Regions from separate parts of the Streptomyces sp. NPDC032126 genome, predicted to be linked through region 3. Evidence: riboswitches for the same ligand, from Rfam matches in the RefSeq annotation. Region 3 holds a riboswitch; each other region holds the start of a gene.

The links. A riboswitch is a leader RNA that binds a small molecule or an ion and turns the genes downstream of it on or off. The one in region 3 is predicted to bind S-adenosylmethionine.
Region 1: another riboswitch for S-adenosylmethionine. It lies ahead of ACZ5NW_RS21090 (amino acid ABC transporter permease); the one in region 3 lies ahead of ACZ5NW_RS10570 (aminotransferase class V-fold PLP-dependent enzyme).
Region 2: another riboswitch for S-adenosylmethionine. It lies ahead of thrC (threonine synthase); the one in region 3 lies ahead of ACZ5NW_RS10570 (aminotransferase class V-fold PLP-dependent enzyme).

The regions. Positions count from the first base shown of each region.
Region 1 covers NZ_JBVIMA010000005.1:355,985-360,227, forward strand. Annotated here, with positions in the region: gene ACZ5NW_RS21085 (amino acid ABC transporter ATP-binding protein) at 1-762, opposite strand, end outside; gene ACZ5NW_RS21090 (amino acid ABC transporter permease) at 759-1,739, opposite strand; SAM riboswitch class IV at 2,064-2,172, opposite strand; gene ACZ5NW_RS21095 (glutathione S-transferase C-terminal domain-containing protein) at 2,238-3,101, opposite strand; gene ACZ5NW_RS21100 (putative leader peptide) at 3,236-3,346, opposite strand; gene ACZ5NW_RS21105 (LLM class flavin-dependent oxidoreductase) at 3,577-4,243, opposite strand, start outside.
Region 2 covers NZ_JBVIMA010000012.1:21,792-26,034, reverse strand. Annotated here, with positions in the region: gene ACZ5NW_RS34005 (alpha,alpha-trehalose-phosphate synthase (UDP-forming)) at 1-115, opposite strand, end outside; gene ACZ5NW_RS34000 (glucosyl-3-phosphoglycerate synthase) at 198-1,142, opposite strand; SAM riboswitch class I at 1,275-1,431, shown strand; gene thrC (threonine synthase) at 1,450-2,733, shown strand; gene ACZ5NW_RS33990 (MoaD/ThiS family protein) at 2,730-3,005, shown strand; gene ACZ5NW_RS33985 (cold-shock protein) at 3,439-3,642, shown strand; gene groL (chaperonin GroEL) at 3,949-4,243, shown strand, end outside.
Region 3 covers NZ_JBVIMA010000002.1:451,000-455,242, reverse strand. Annotated here, with positions in the region: gene qcrB (cytochrome bc1 complex cytochrome b subunit) at 1-1,469, shown strand, start outside; gene trpD (anthranilate phosphoribosyltransferase) at 1,591-2,655, shown strand; SAM riboswitch class IV at 2,731-2,847, shown strand; gene ACZ5NW_RS10570 (aminotransferase class V-fold PLP-dependent enzyme) at 2,993-4,243, shown strand, end outside.

The DNA.
Region 1 (4,243 bases), on a different contig from region 3:
GTGCCGGGGCCGGTCGAGGACCTCGGAGGGCGGGCCCTGCTCGATGATCCTGCCGCCGTCGATGAAGACGACCCGGTCGGCGATCTCGCGGGCGAAGCCGATCTCGTGGGTGACGATGACGAGGGTGGTGCCGCTGGTCGCCAGGTCCTTGATGACGGCGAGGACCTCGCCGACGAGTTCGGGGTCGAGGGCCGAGGTGGGTTCGTCGAAGAGGATGACGCCGGGGCGCAGGGCGAGCGCGCGGGCGATGGCCACGCGCTGCTGCTGGCCACCGGAGAGCTGGCGCGGGTAGGCGCCGGTCTTGTCGGCGAGACCGACCCGGCCGAGGAGTTCCCGCGCGAGTGCCTGGGCCTCGGGCTTGCCGAGCCGGCCGGTGGCGACCGGGGCGGCGGCCACGTTGTCCAGGACCGTCAGGTGCGGGAACAGGTTGAAGTTCTGGAAGACGAACCCGATCCGGCCGCGCTGGGTGAGGATGGCCCGCTCGCTGAGCTCCTTCAGCCGGTCGCCCTGCCGCTTCACCCCGATCAGCTCGCCGTTGATGCTGACGTAGCCGATCTCGGGCTTCTCCAGGTGGTTGATGACCCGCAGCAGGGTGGACTTGCCGGAACCGGAGGGGCCGAGGATCACGGTGACCTCGCCGGGGCGGACGGTCAGGTCGACGCCGTTCAGCACGCGGTGGGTGCCGTACCACTTGTGCACGTCGTGGACCTCGACGGTGGCGGCCTCGACGTCCGCCAGGGCGTCGAGCGTCTTGGCGGTCATACGGCGGCCTCCCGGCGGATACGGGCCCGCAGGTCGGTGAGACCGGTGCGGAGCTTTTGCAGCGGCGTCGGCGGCAGGGTGCGAGTGGCCCCGCGGGCGTAGTACCGCTCGACGTAGAACTGGACGACGGAGACGACGCTGGTCAGGATCAGGTACCAGACGGTGACGACCAGCAGCAGCGGCACGATGTCGCCGGGGTACGTGGAGCCCATGGACTGCGCGGTGCCGAACAGGTCGAGCAGGGACACGTAGAAGACCAGCGAGGTGCCCTTGATCAGGCCGATGAGCTGGTTGACGTAGTTCGGGATGATGGAGCGCAGCGCCTGCGGGAAGACGATCCTGCGGAACTGGTAGCCCTTCGGCAGACCGAGGGCGGAGGCCGCCTCGTGCTGGCCCTGGTCGACGGAGAGGATGCCGCCGCGGACCACCTCGGCCGCGTAGGCGGCCTCGTTGAGACTCAGGCCGACGACGGCGACGGCGATGTCGGTGGCGAGCCGGGACTCGTCGAAGCTGAAGAAGGCCGGGCCGAAGGGGACACCGATGCTCAGCGTCTTGTACAGGGCGCTGAAGTTGTAGAGGAAGATCAGCACCACGATGAGCGGGATGGAGCGGAACGCCCACACGTAGGTCCAGCTGACCGCGCGCAGCACCGGGCTCTTCGACAGCCGGGCCAGGGCGAGCAGGATGCCGCCGGCCAGACCCAGCACGGCGCTGTAGGCGGTGACTTCGAGGGTGATGAGGAGTCCGTCGAGGATGTTCGGCCGCAGGAACCAGTAGCCGAAGCGGTCCCACTGGTAGAAGGGGTTGGAGACCAGTCCGTGCGCGAACTGGGCGACCAGCACGAGGACGACCGCGGTGGCGATCCAACGTCCCGGCCGTCGGAGCGGCAGTACGCGCTGGGCGGTGAGGGCTTTCGGCGGTTCGTCGGCGGGCCGTGCCTCGGGGAGGGTCACGGTGGCGCCAGGGGGTTCACTCATGGTGGGCTCCGGCTGGGTGGGAACACCCCGGCAGCGCGACGGCGCGCGGGAGCGCGAACGACGGCGAGGTACCCGGGGCGAGGAGGACAACGGCACACCGCGCGGGCGGTGTTCGTCAGGGGGTGCGGGGACTGCGGGGAGGTGTCAGCCCCGACAGCGGGCGCGGCCCGGTGCGGTACACAGTGCGCTGTTCACGCGGAGCAGATCGACGGCACGATCGGCGACGAGGGGGTTCGCGTACGGCCGTACGCAGCCCGGAGAGCGGCGTGCTGCCGTTCTGGGAGCTGCGTACATGGAGTCACCGTCACTGTTCCGGCCCTGTGGGCCTCGCGCTTACCGAAGCGTCTTCGGTCCGGTCGTCACCTGGGGCACCCCACCGCGATGCGAGGGTTGCCGGTCAGCCAGCCAGGGCTTGTCGCCGACACTCATGACCGTTCTGGGCCGTAGTTAAGTCAATGGCCCGAACACATGTCAACGCCGGTCCACCAGGTGGAACGGTCAAGGGGTCGAGTGTGCCGCCCAGTCCAGGATCTGGACGGCCGCTCCGGCCGCCTCCAGGCCCTGGCAGCGGGCGTGGTGACGGCGGTGGATGCCGTCGAGGTCGAGGTGGGTGCCGAAGGCCGGGTGGGCGGCCAGGCGGCGGGCGTAGGCCCACAGGGCGGGGTGGCCGGCGATGCCCTGGACGGCGGAGGCGTCCAAATGGTAACGGTGCACGGTGTCGAGCTGGACGAGGGTGACCCACAACTCGACGTCGGCCGCAGTGATGTGATCGCCCATCAGATAGGTGCGTCCGTCGAGCCCGCGGTCCAGGGCGCCCAGCGTCTCCAGCAGCGTCGTCAGCGCCAGGCCGCGTTCCGTCGGCTCGCCGCCGGCCGATCCGGCGCGCTGCGCCGCCTGTTCGACGCCCCCCGCGCACATCCGCTCGACCTCCGCGATCTCCGGCTCCGCGCCGCACGGGTAGAGCGGGAGACGGTCACCGCCGAACCGGCGGTCGAGGTCGCGCATGATGTCGGGGGCGTGGGTGCTGACGATCCGTCCGGACCAGTCGTCGCTGAGCACCGGTCCGACGGCCGGACCGGCGTACCGGTGGGCGCTGGCCTCGTACAGCGGCCGCAGCGCCGAGTGGCCGCCCTCGGGGCGGTCGGGGACGGGCGGCAGGAAGGTGACGGGACAGATGGTGTCCAGGCCGAGCAGGCCATGGGTGATGGCGATGCGCAGGCCGTCGGGACAGGCGGTCGACAGATGCAGGCGGTAGCGGCCCGGAACGGCGTAGTGGCCGCTGCGCGCGTCCCGGCCGATCCGGCCCCGGAAGGCGGGTGCGGGTCGGTCGGAGGCGTGGGCGGCCAGCGGTGTGACGGTCATGACTCTCCCCGGGAGCGGGCGCGGACGTACGCGCGGCGGAAGCGACGTCTTTCGAGGGAGCACGGCTCAGCCGTGGGCGCCGGGCGGGTGCGAGCCCTGCTCGCGGGGCGCCGCCGGCACGGGACGGGCGCGGCTCAGCCCTGGGACCTGATCGCGCTGCAGACGCGCAGCAGATCGATGTGACGGCGGGAGGTCAGAAGAGGCGAACGGATCACGCGGACGGTGACCGACTCCAGGCGCCTCATGTTTCCCTACCTGTTCACTAGGATTCCCACAGTGAGTGTCGATCCACCCGGCATCGACGTCAAGAGGGCCGTCCCGCATCGCGGACGCCCACCGGCCCCGCCGGCGTCGTGGGCCTTCCTCTCGTGACGTGCGCGGGCGCGCGGGCGGACTCCCGCCGCTTCAGGTTGGGGAAGCGGCGGGAGTCGCGCGCGGACCGGGCCCGGGGAGCCGGTCGGGCCGGCAAGGCGGGTCAGTCATGGAACTGGTTCGCGGGGACCGGCAGCCCGTAGTGCTCACGGAGCGTCGTGCCCTCGTACTCCTCTCGGAAGAGACCCTTGCCGCGCAGGATCGGCAGCACGTGCTCGATGAAGGCCGCCAGGCCCGACGGCAGCGCGGGCGCCATGATGTTGAAGCCGTCCGCCGCACCGCCCTCGAACCAGGTGATGATCACGTCCGCGACCTGCTCGGGCGTGCCGACGAACTCGAAGTGGCCGCGGCCGCCCCCGAGCCGGGAGATGATCTGGCGGACCGTGAGCCGCTCGCGCACCGCGAGCTCGATGATCAGGTCGGAACGACTCTGTGAGCCCTCCAGCTTCGGCCGGGCGAGGATGAAGTCCGGTAGGGGCTCGTCGAGTTCGAAGACGGAGGGTTCGGTTTCGAACACGGCGGCCAGCTGGCGCAGTCCGTACTCCGGGACGCGCAGCTCGTCGAACTGCCGCGCGAGCGCCCGTGCTTCCTCCTCCGTCGACCCGATGTACGGGACGATGCCCGGCAGGACGATGACGCCGTCCGGGTCGCGGCCCGCCGCCCTGGTGCGCGTCTTGATGTCGGCGTAGAAGCCGGCCGCGCGCTCGTACGTCGTGTGGGCGGTGAAGATCGCCTCGGCGTGGCGGGCCGCGAAGTCCTTGCCGTCCTCC
Region 2 (4,243 bases), on a different contig from region 3:
AGACCAGCCCGCCCCCGCCGCGTCTGGCCGTGAGCGAGCCGTCCTCCCGCACTCCGTACGAAACCGGGCCGCGATTGGACGCGACCAGCACCTCAGCGCCGTGCGTGGAAGCCATACGCCTCAACTTAGCCCTACCGCGAAACGCTCAAACGTACGGTTCCGCTCGGTGGGCGACCGTATACGGAGACGTACCGGCTTCAGGCCACCTTGCGGGCGGCGTACTCGGCGATCTCCACCATGGGCGGCCGCTCCTCCGTGTCGACGGAGTACGTGCGGGGTTCGAAGCCCTCCTCGCCCCGCTCGAACTGGGTGAGGGAGGGGCGGACGAGGTGACCGCGGGCCAGCCGGAGCTGGGCCGTGCGGTAGATCGCCGCCGCCATCCGGCCCAGCGCCTGCCCGTCCTGGTGACGGTGCTTGCGCACCCCCACGTCGACCTGCGCCAGGGCGTCCAGACCCACCAGGTGCAGGGCGTCCACCAGCATGCCCAGCTCCACGCCGTAGCCGACGGGGAAGGGCAGCTGCTCCAGCAGGCCGCGGCGGGCCGCGTACTCGCCGCCGAGCGGCTGCACGAAACCGGCCAGTTGCGGCCAGTGCATGTTCAGCAGCGGGCGGGCCATCAGCTCGGTCACCCGGCCGCCCTGGCCCGCGGCGCCGGCCAGCGGACGGTCGTACATGCCCTTGACGAGATCCACGCCCGGGTCGGTGAACAGCGGGCCGACGATCCCGGTGACGAAGTCGGAGGAGAACTCCTTCAGGTCGGCGTCGATGAAACAGACGATGTCCCCGGTGGTGACCAGCAGGGACCGCCACAGCACCTCGCCCTTGCCGGGCAGGGCCGGGATGCGCGGCAGGATGTCGTCGCGGTGGACGACCCGGGCACCCGCGGCGGCGGCGACCTCGGAGGTGCGGTCGGTGGATCCGGAGTCGACGACGACGATCTCGTCGACCAGCGGCACCTGCCGCATGAGGTCGTGGCGGATCACGGCGACGATGTCCCCGACCGTCTCCTCCTCGTTCAGCGCGGGGAGCACGACGGACACGGTCTGCCCGGTGGCGCGCTTGGCCGCCATGACCCGATGGAGCGGGCGATCGGCGACGGACCAGGAGCGGGTGGCCAGCCAGCGCTCGACTTCTTCCAGCACAGTCAGCGGCTCCTCACGGGTTGTCTCGCGGTTCGGACGACTCTCTCAACTGTCCTGGCCGTCGGTTACAGTCTTGAACAACGCTGATGACCATCGCATGTCGGTGGATGTCGGCGCCCAAAAAGTTCATACCGCTCATCCAGAGGGGCAGAGGGACACGGCCCGATGAAGCCCCGGCAACCCTCCAGTCGGTTCTCGTAGATCAGTGTTTGATCGTTCCGCGAGGCTCCCGGCTAGGGAAGGTGCCAAATCCGTCTCACGGCGAGGTGCGTCGTGAGGAAGATGAGGAGAAAGGGCCTCGCCTCACATGGCTGCGCAGACTGTTGCAAGCACCACTGATTCCACCGTAGACCTCGGTCCCGCCGCGGCGCTGAGCTGTCGCGAGTGCGGCCACCGCGTGCCGCTCGGCCCGGTCTTCGCGTGCGAGGAGTGTTTCGGCCCGCTCGAGATCGCCTACGACTTCTCCGCGTACGACAGCGAGGAGCTCCGCAAGCGCATCGAGGCGGGCCCCGCGAACATCTGGCGGTACGCGCCGCTGCTGCCGGTCCCGGCCGACGTGGCCGACAAGCCCAACATCAACCCCGGCTGGACCCAGCTCGTCAAGGCCGACAACCTGGCGCGCGAGCTGGGAGTGACCGGCGGGCTGTATGTGAAGGACGACTCCGGCAACCCGACGCACTCCTTCAAGGACCGCGTCGTCGCCCAGGCGCTGGAGGCCGCGCGGGCCTTCGGCTTCACGACCCTCTCCTGCTCCTCCACGGGCAACCTGGCCGGTGCCGTCGGCGCCGCCGCCGCCCGCGCCGGCTTCCGCTCCTGCGTGTTCATCCCGCACGACCTGGAGCAGGGCAAGGTCGTCATGGCCGCGATCTACGGCGGCGAACTCGTCGGCATCGAGGGCAACTACGACGATGTGAACCGCTTCTGCTCGGAGCTGATCGGCGACCCGGCCGGCGAGGGCTGGGGCTTCGTCAACGTCAACCTGCGGCCGTACTACGCCGAGGGCTCCAAGACGCTGGCGTACGAGATCTGCGAGCAGCTCGGCTGGCGGCTCCCCGACCAGCTGGTGGTGCCGATCGCCTCCGGCTCCCAGCTCACCAAGATCGACAAGGGGCTCCAGGAGCTGATCAAGCTCGGGCTCGTCGAGGACCGGCCGTACAAGATCTTCGGCGCGCAGGCCGAGGGGTGCTCGCCGGTGTCGGTGGCCTTCAAGGCGGGGCACGACGTGGTGCGGCCCCAGAAGCCGAACACCATCGCCAAGTCGCTGGCGATCGGCAACCCGGCGGACGGCCCCTATGTGCTCGACATCGCCCGCCGTACCGGTGGTGCGGTGGAGGACGTGACCGATGAGCAGGTCGTGGACGCGATCAAGCTGCTGGCGCGGACCGAGGGGATCTTCGCGGAGACCGCCGGCGGTGTGACGGTGGGTGTGACGAGGAAGCTCATCGAGAACGGTCTTCTCGACCCCACGCTCACGACCGTCGTACTGAACACCGGTGACGGCCTCAAGACCCTCGACGCGGTGGCCGGCACCGGCCTCACCGCCACCATCCGCCCGAACCTGGACTCCTTCCGAGAGGCTGGCCTCGCATGAGCGTCAACGTCCGCATCCCCACCATCCTGCGCACCTACACGGGCGGTCGGGCCGAGGTCTCCGCGGAGGGGGCGACCCTCGCCGAGGTCATCGCCGACCTGGAGAAGAACCACACCGGCATCGCCGCACGGGTGCTCGACGACCAGGGCAGGCTGCGCCGGTTCGTGAACGTCTACGTCAATGACGACGACGTGCGTTTCGAGCAGGGCCTGGAGACGGCGACCCCGGACGGCGCGGGTGTCTCCATCATCCCGGCCGTCGCGGGCGGCTGATCATTACCTTCGGTAACGGGAGTTACCGAGAGTTCATCGAATTGCCCCCTCCGTGAGAGAAGCGGAGGGGGCAATTCTGTGTGATTGAGCGCGGTACAGTTGGGGAACGCGCTCCCGGCCCCCCGGTTGGAAGCCCTTGATTTCTGCCTTACACCCGACAAGAAGTAGCCAAACTGTGCGCTTCTTTCGCGGCTTTTGTTCCCTTTGTGGGGCCCGACTTGACCCGAAGTCAGGGCAATTGTCCCCACATTCCGGGCCTGTCGTGCCCAGAATTCTCGTCCGATTGACCTGTTGCAGACGGCAGTTGGACAGATACATTCAGCCGCGGTCGACGCGTTCCGGCGCACGCCCCCAACCAAGACTGGGGGGTGAGGTCTGACCCGGATCCGCGAAGTGTGGATCTGTGCAAGGGCCAGTAATAGGGGAGTTAGGCATGGCTCAGGGCACCGTCAAGTGGTTCAACGCGGAGAAGGGGTACGGCTTCATCGCGGTCGACGGTGGTGCGGACGTCTTCGTCCACTACAGCGCGATTCAGATGGACGGCTACCGCACCCTGGAAGAGGGCCAGCGGGTCGAGTTCGAGATCTCGCAGGGCCAGAAGGGCCCGCAGGCCGACATGGTTCGCGTCACCGCCTGAACATTCATTTCCGCGAAGGGCCCGCACCCGTCATGGGTGCGGGCCCTTCGCGCTGCCCGGAGCCGGCCGGGGAGCCGCCGACACGTGGGCCGCAGGGGGTCCCTCTGCGAGAGGCGCTTGCACTCGGCAGGGGCGAGTGCTAATCATTGGCGTTAGCACTCTGAAGGTGAGAGTGACAAAGAAGGACCGGGTCGGTGAGGCCCGCAGGCCGGGTGGGGCAAGGAACCACGAGGCAGGCAGGCCGTCCGTCGCGGGCGCGGGCGCGGTCCGAAGGAATCACCCCCAGTCCTGGAGGGACCACTTCACATGGCCAAGATCATCGCGTTCGACGAGGAGGCGCGGCGCGGCCTCGAGCGCGGCATGAACCAGCTCGCGGACGCCGTGAAGGTGACGCTCGGCCCCAAGGGCCGCAACGTCGTCCTCGAGAAGAAGTGGGGCGCCCCCACGATCACCAACGACGGTGTGTCCATCGCCAAGGAGATCGAGCTCGAGGACCCGTACGAGAAGATCGGCGCCGAGCTGGTCAAGGAAGTCGCCAAGAAGACGGACGACGTCGCCGGCGACGGTACGACCACCGCCACCGTCCTCGCCCAGGCGCTGG
Region 3 (4,243 bases):
ACAGCTTCCTCATCATCATCCTGACGGGTGTGTATCTGACGCTGTTCTTCCACCCGTCGATGAACGAGGTGGAGTACCACGGCAGCTATGTCCCGCTCCAGGGACAGATGATGTCCGAGGCGTTCAGCTCGACCCTGCACATCTCCTTCGACGTGCGTGGTGGTCTGCTCGTCCGGCAGATCCACCACTGGGCCGCGCTGATCTTCCTCGCGGGCATGTTCGTGCACATGATGCGCGTGTTCTTCACCGGCGCGTTCCGCAAGCCGCGTGAGGTCAACTGGCTGTTCGGCTTCCTGCTGTTCGTCCTGGGCATGTTCACCGGCTTCACCGGTTACTCGCTCCCGGACGACCTGCTCTCCGGCACCGGTGTCCGCTTCACCGAGGGCGCGATCCTGTCCACGCCGATCATCGGCACGTACATCTCGTTCTTCCTCTTCGGCGGCGAGTTCCCGGGCGGCGACTTCGTGGCCCGCTTCTACTCGATCCACATCCTGCTGCTGCCGGGCATCATGCTCGGCCTGATGGTGGCGCACCTGATCCTGGTCTTCTACCACAAGCACACGCAGTTCGCGGGCCCCGGAAAGAGCGAGAAGAACGTCGTCGGCATGCCGCTGCTGCCGGTGTACATGGCGAAGGCCGGAGGCTTCTTCTTCCTGGTCTTCGGTGTCATCGCGGCCATCGCGGCCATCGCGCAGATCAACCCGATCTGGGCCATGGGCCCGTACCGTCCGGACCAGGTGTCGACCGGCGCCCAGCCCGACTGGTACATGGGCTTCGCCGAGGGTCTGGTCCGCTACATGCCGGGCTGGGAGATCAACCTGTGGGGCCACACGCTCGTCCTGGGCGTGTTCATCCCGCTGATGCTCTTCGGGCTGGTCCTGGCGGCGATCGCGGTCTACCCGTTCATCGAGTCCTGGGTCACCGGCGACAAGCGCGAGCACCACATCCTGGACCGTCCGCGCAACGCCCCGACGCGCACCGCGTTCGGCGTCGCCTGGATCACGGTGTACATGATCGGCCTGGTCGGCGGTGGCAACGACCTGTGGGCCACCCACTTCCACCTGTCGATCAACGCGGTCACCTGGTTCGTCCGGATCGGCTTCTTCGTCGGCCCGGTCATCGCGTTCATCGTCACCAAGCGGATCTGCCTCGGCCTCCAGCGCCGGGACCGGGACAAGGTGCTGCACGGTCGCGAGACCGGCACCATCAAGCGCCTGCCGCACGGTGAGTACATCGAGATCCACGAGCCGCTCAGCCAGGAGCAGCTGCACACCCTCACCGCGCACGAGCAGTACCAGCCGGTCGCGATCGGCGCCACGGTCGACGAGAACGGTGTCGAGCGCAAGGTGAAGTCCACCGAGAAGCTGCGCGCCAAGCTCAGTGAGGCGTACTACGGCGAGGACTCGCAGATCGCGAAGCCGACCGTCGAGGAGTACAAGGAGATCACGAGCGGCCACGGCCACCACTGATCGCTGCGGCGTCGCCACGCCACGGTAGAAGGGCCCCGTCCGAACATCGGACGGGGCCCTTCCCCGTGCCCGGGGCTGGATAGGCTGGGATCACACTCTCTTACGACACCAGGAGCGGCTGATGAGCGCTGTGACCCCCGCTGGAGGCGACACCGCGGCGGGCCGTTCCTGGCCCGCCCTGCTGAACGGTCTGCTGGGCGGCCGGGATCTCTCCCAGGACGAGACCGCCTGGGCGATGGACCGCTTCATGAGCGGCGAGGCGACCGACGCGCAGATCGCCGGCTTCATGGTCGCGCTGCGGGCCAAGGGCGAGACCGTCGAGGAGATCACCGGCCTGGTCCGCACGATGTACGCGCACGCGAACGTGATCGAGGTGCCCGGTGCGACCGTCGACATCGTCGGCACGGGCGGCGACGGCGCGAAGACCGTCAACATCTCCACGATGTCCTCCCTGGTGGTCGCCGGCACGGGCGCGAAGGTCGTCAAGCACGGCAACCGCGCCGCGTCCTCGGCCTCCGGCGCCTCGGACGTCCTGGAGAAGCTCGGCGTCAACCTCGAACTCACCCCGACACGGGTGGCCCAGGTCGCCGACGAGGCCGGGATCACCTTCTGCTTCGCGGTGAAGTTCCATCCGGCGCTGCGTCATGTGGCGGCCGCCCGCGGGCAGTTGGGCATTCGCACGGCCTTCAACGTGCTCGGCCCGCTGACCAATCCGGCGCAGGTGAAGGCGCAGGCGGTCGGCGTCGCGGACCCGCGTATGGCGCCGGTCGTCGCGGGCGTCTTCGCCGAGCGCGGCAACTCCTCCCTCGTCTTCCGCGGCGAGGACGGCCTCGACGAGCTGACCACGACCGCTCCCTCGCGGGTCTGGGCCGTGCGCGACGGCAAGGTGTCCGAGGAGGTCTTCGACCCGCGCGAGGTGGGCCTGGACCTGGTCCCGGTGGAGGCCCTGCGCGGCGCGGACGCCGCGTACAACGCCGAGGTCGCCCGCCGTCTGCTGGACGGCGAGCGGGGCCCGGTCCGGGACGCGGTGCTGCTGAACTCGGCGGCCGCCCTGGTGGCCCTGGACCAGACGGACGCCCCGCTGGCCGAGCAGATCCGGGCCGGTATGGCGAGGGCCGCGGAGTCGATCGACTCGGGCGCGGCGAAGCGGACGCTGGAGCGCTGGGTGGCGGCCAGCAACGCGTAGCGGTCGTACGGTGTCGTCCCGCGATCCGGACACGGGTTGCGGGGCGACGATCAGTTCGCGTACGTTCCTGTACCAGGTCATGAGTGACAGTCATGAGGCCCCGGCCGACTGTCCGGCAACCCTCCGTCCGTGGCGGGGTGCCCCGGGTGAGGACCAGGCCGTAGGCAGCGAGGTCTACGGCAAGCGCGGGCCCCTCTCGAAACCAGGGGTCCTGGTCGTTCGAGGGAGTCTTCCGTGAGCAAGCGAATGCGATAGGGCCGCAGAGCCCCGCCTCCGCGCACCCTCTTTCTCTTCTTTGCATGCCCTGCTTCGGCATGCCCTCTCACGGGAGTTCCCCATGTCTGTCTCCACCGCTGCCGCCACTCAGACCATTTGTGCCCCGCTGCCCGTTCTGGGCAGGGATGTCACCGTCCCGCTCGTCACCGGCGGCGAGGTCACCTACGCGGCCCTCGACTACGCCGCCAGCGCCCCGGCGTTGCAGCGCGTCTGGGACGACGTCGCCGCCTACGCGCCCTACTACGGCAGCGTCCACCGCGGGGCCGGGTACCTCTCGCAGCTGTCGACCGACCTGTTCGAGAACGCCCGCAGGACCGTCGCCGAGTTCCTGGACTGCCGCGCCGACGACCAGCTCGTCTTCACCCGCTCCACCACCGACTCCCTCAACCTGCTGGCCCGGGCCCTGCCCGCCGACTGCCAGGTCTTCGTCTTCGAGACCGAGCACCACGCCTCCCTGCTGCCCTGGACGAAGGCCCGGGTCACCTACCTCGACGCCCCGAGCACCCCGCAGGAGGCCGTGCGGACCCTGGAGCACGCCCTCGCCGCCCGTGACCCGTACGGCCCCGCCCTGGTCTGTGTCACCGGCGCCTCGAACGTCACCGGCGAGCTCTGGCCCGTACGGCAGCTCGCGGCCGCCGCCCACGCCCACGGCGCCCGGATCGTCCTGGACGCCGCCCAGCTGGCCCCGCACCACCCCGTGTCCGTACGCGACCTGGACGTCGACTGGGTCGCCTTCTCCGGGCACAAGCTGTACGCCCCCTTCGGCGCCGGAGTGCTGGCCGGCCGTGCCGACTGGCTGCGCGCGGCCGAGCCGTACCTCGCGGGCGGCGGCGCCAGTCGCAAGGTCACCCGGCGGCAGGACGGGGGAGTGGACGTGGAGTGGCACGAGAGCGCCGCCCGCCACGAGGCCGGCTCCCCGAACGTCATCGGCGCCTACTCCATCGCCTCCGCCTGCAAGGCCCTGACGGAGGCCGGCTTCGACACGCTGGTCGCCCGCGAGCGGCACCTGATCCAGAAGGTGCGGGAGGGCCTGGCGGACGTCCCCGAGGTCCGCATCCTCTCCCTCTTCGGCGACGACGCCCCGCGCGTCGGCGTGATCTCCTTCGTCGTCGAGGGCTGGAACAGCTCCCACTTCGCCGCCGCGCTCTCCGCCGAGTACGGCATCGGCGTCCGCGACGGCCTCTTCTGCGCCCACCCCCTGGTCCGCACCCTCCTGGGCAGCGACCCCCAGACCCAGGGCGAGTGCGGCGCCCCCGAGGCGGCCCCGGGCGAGAAGTCCCTGAACGCGATCCGCGTCAGCTTCGGCGCGGGC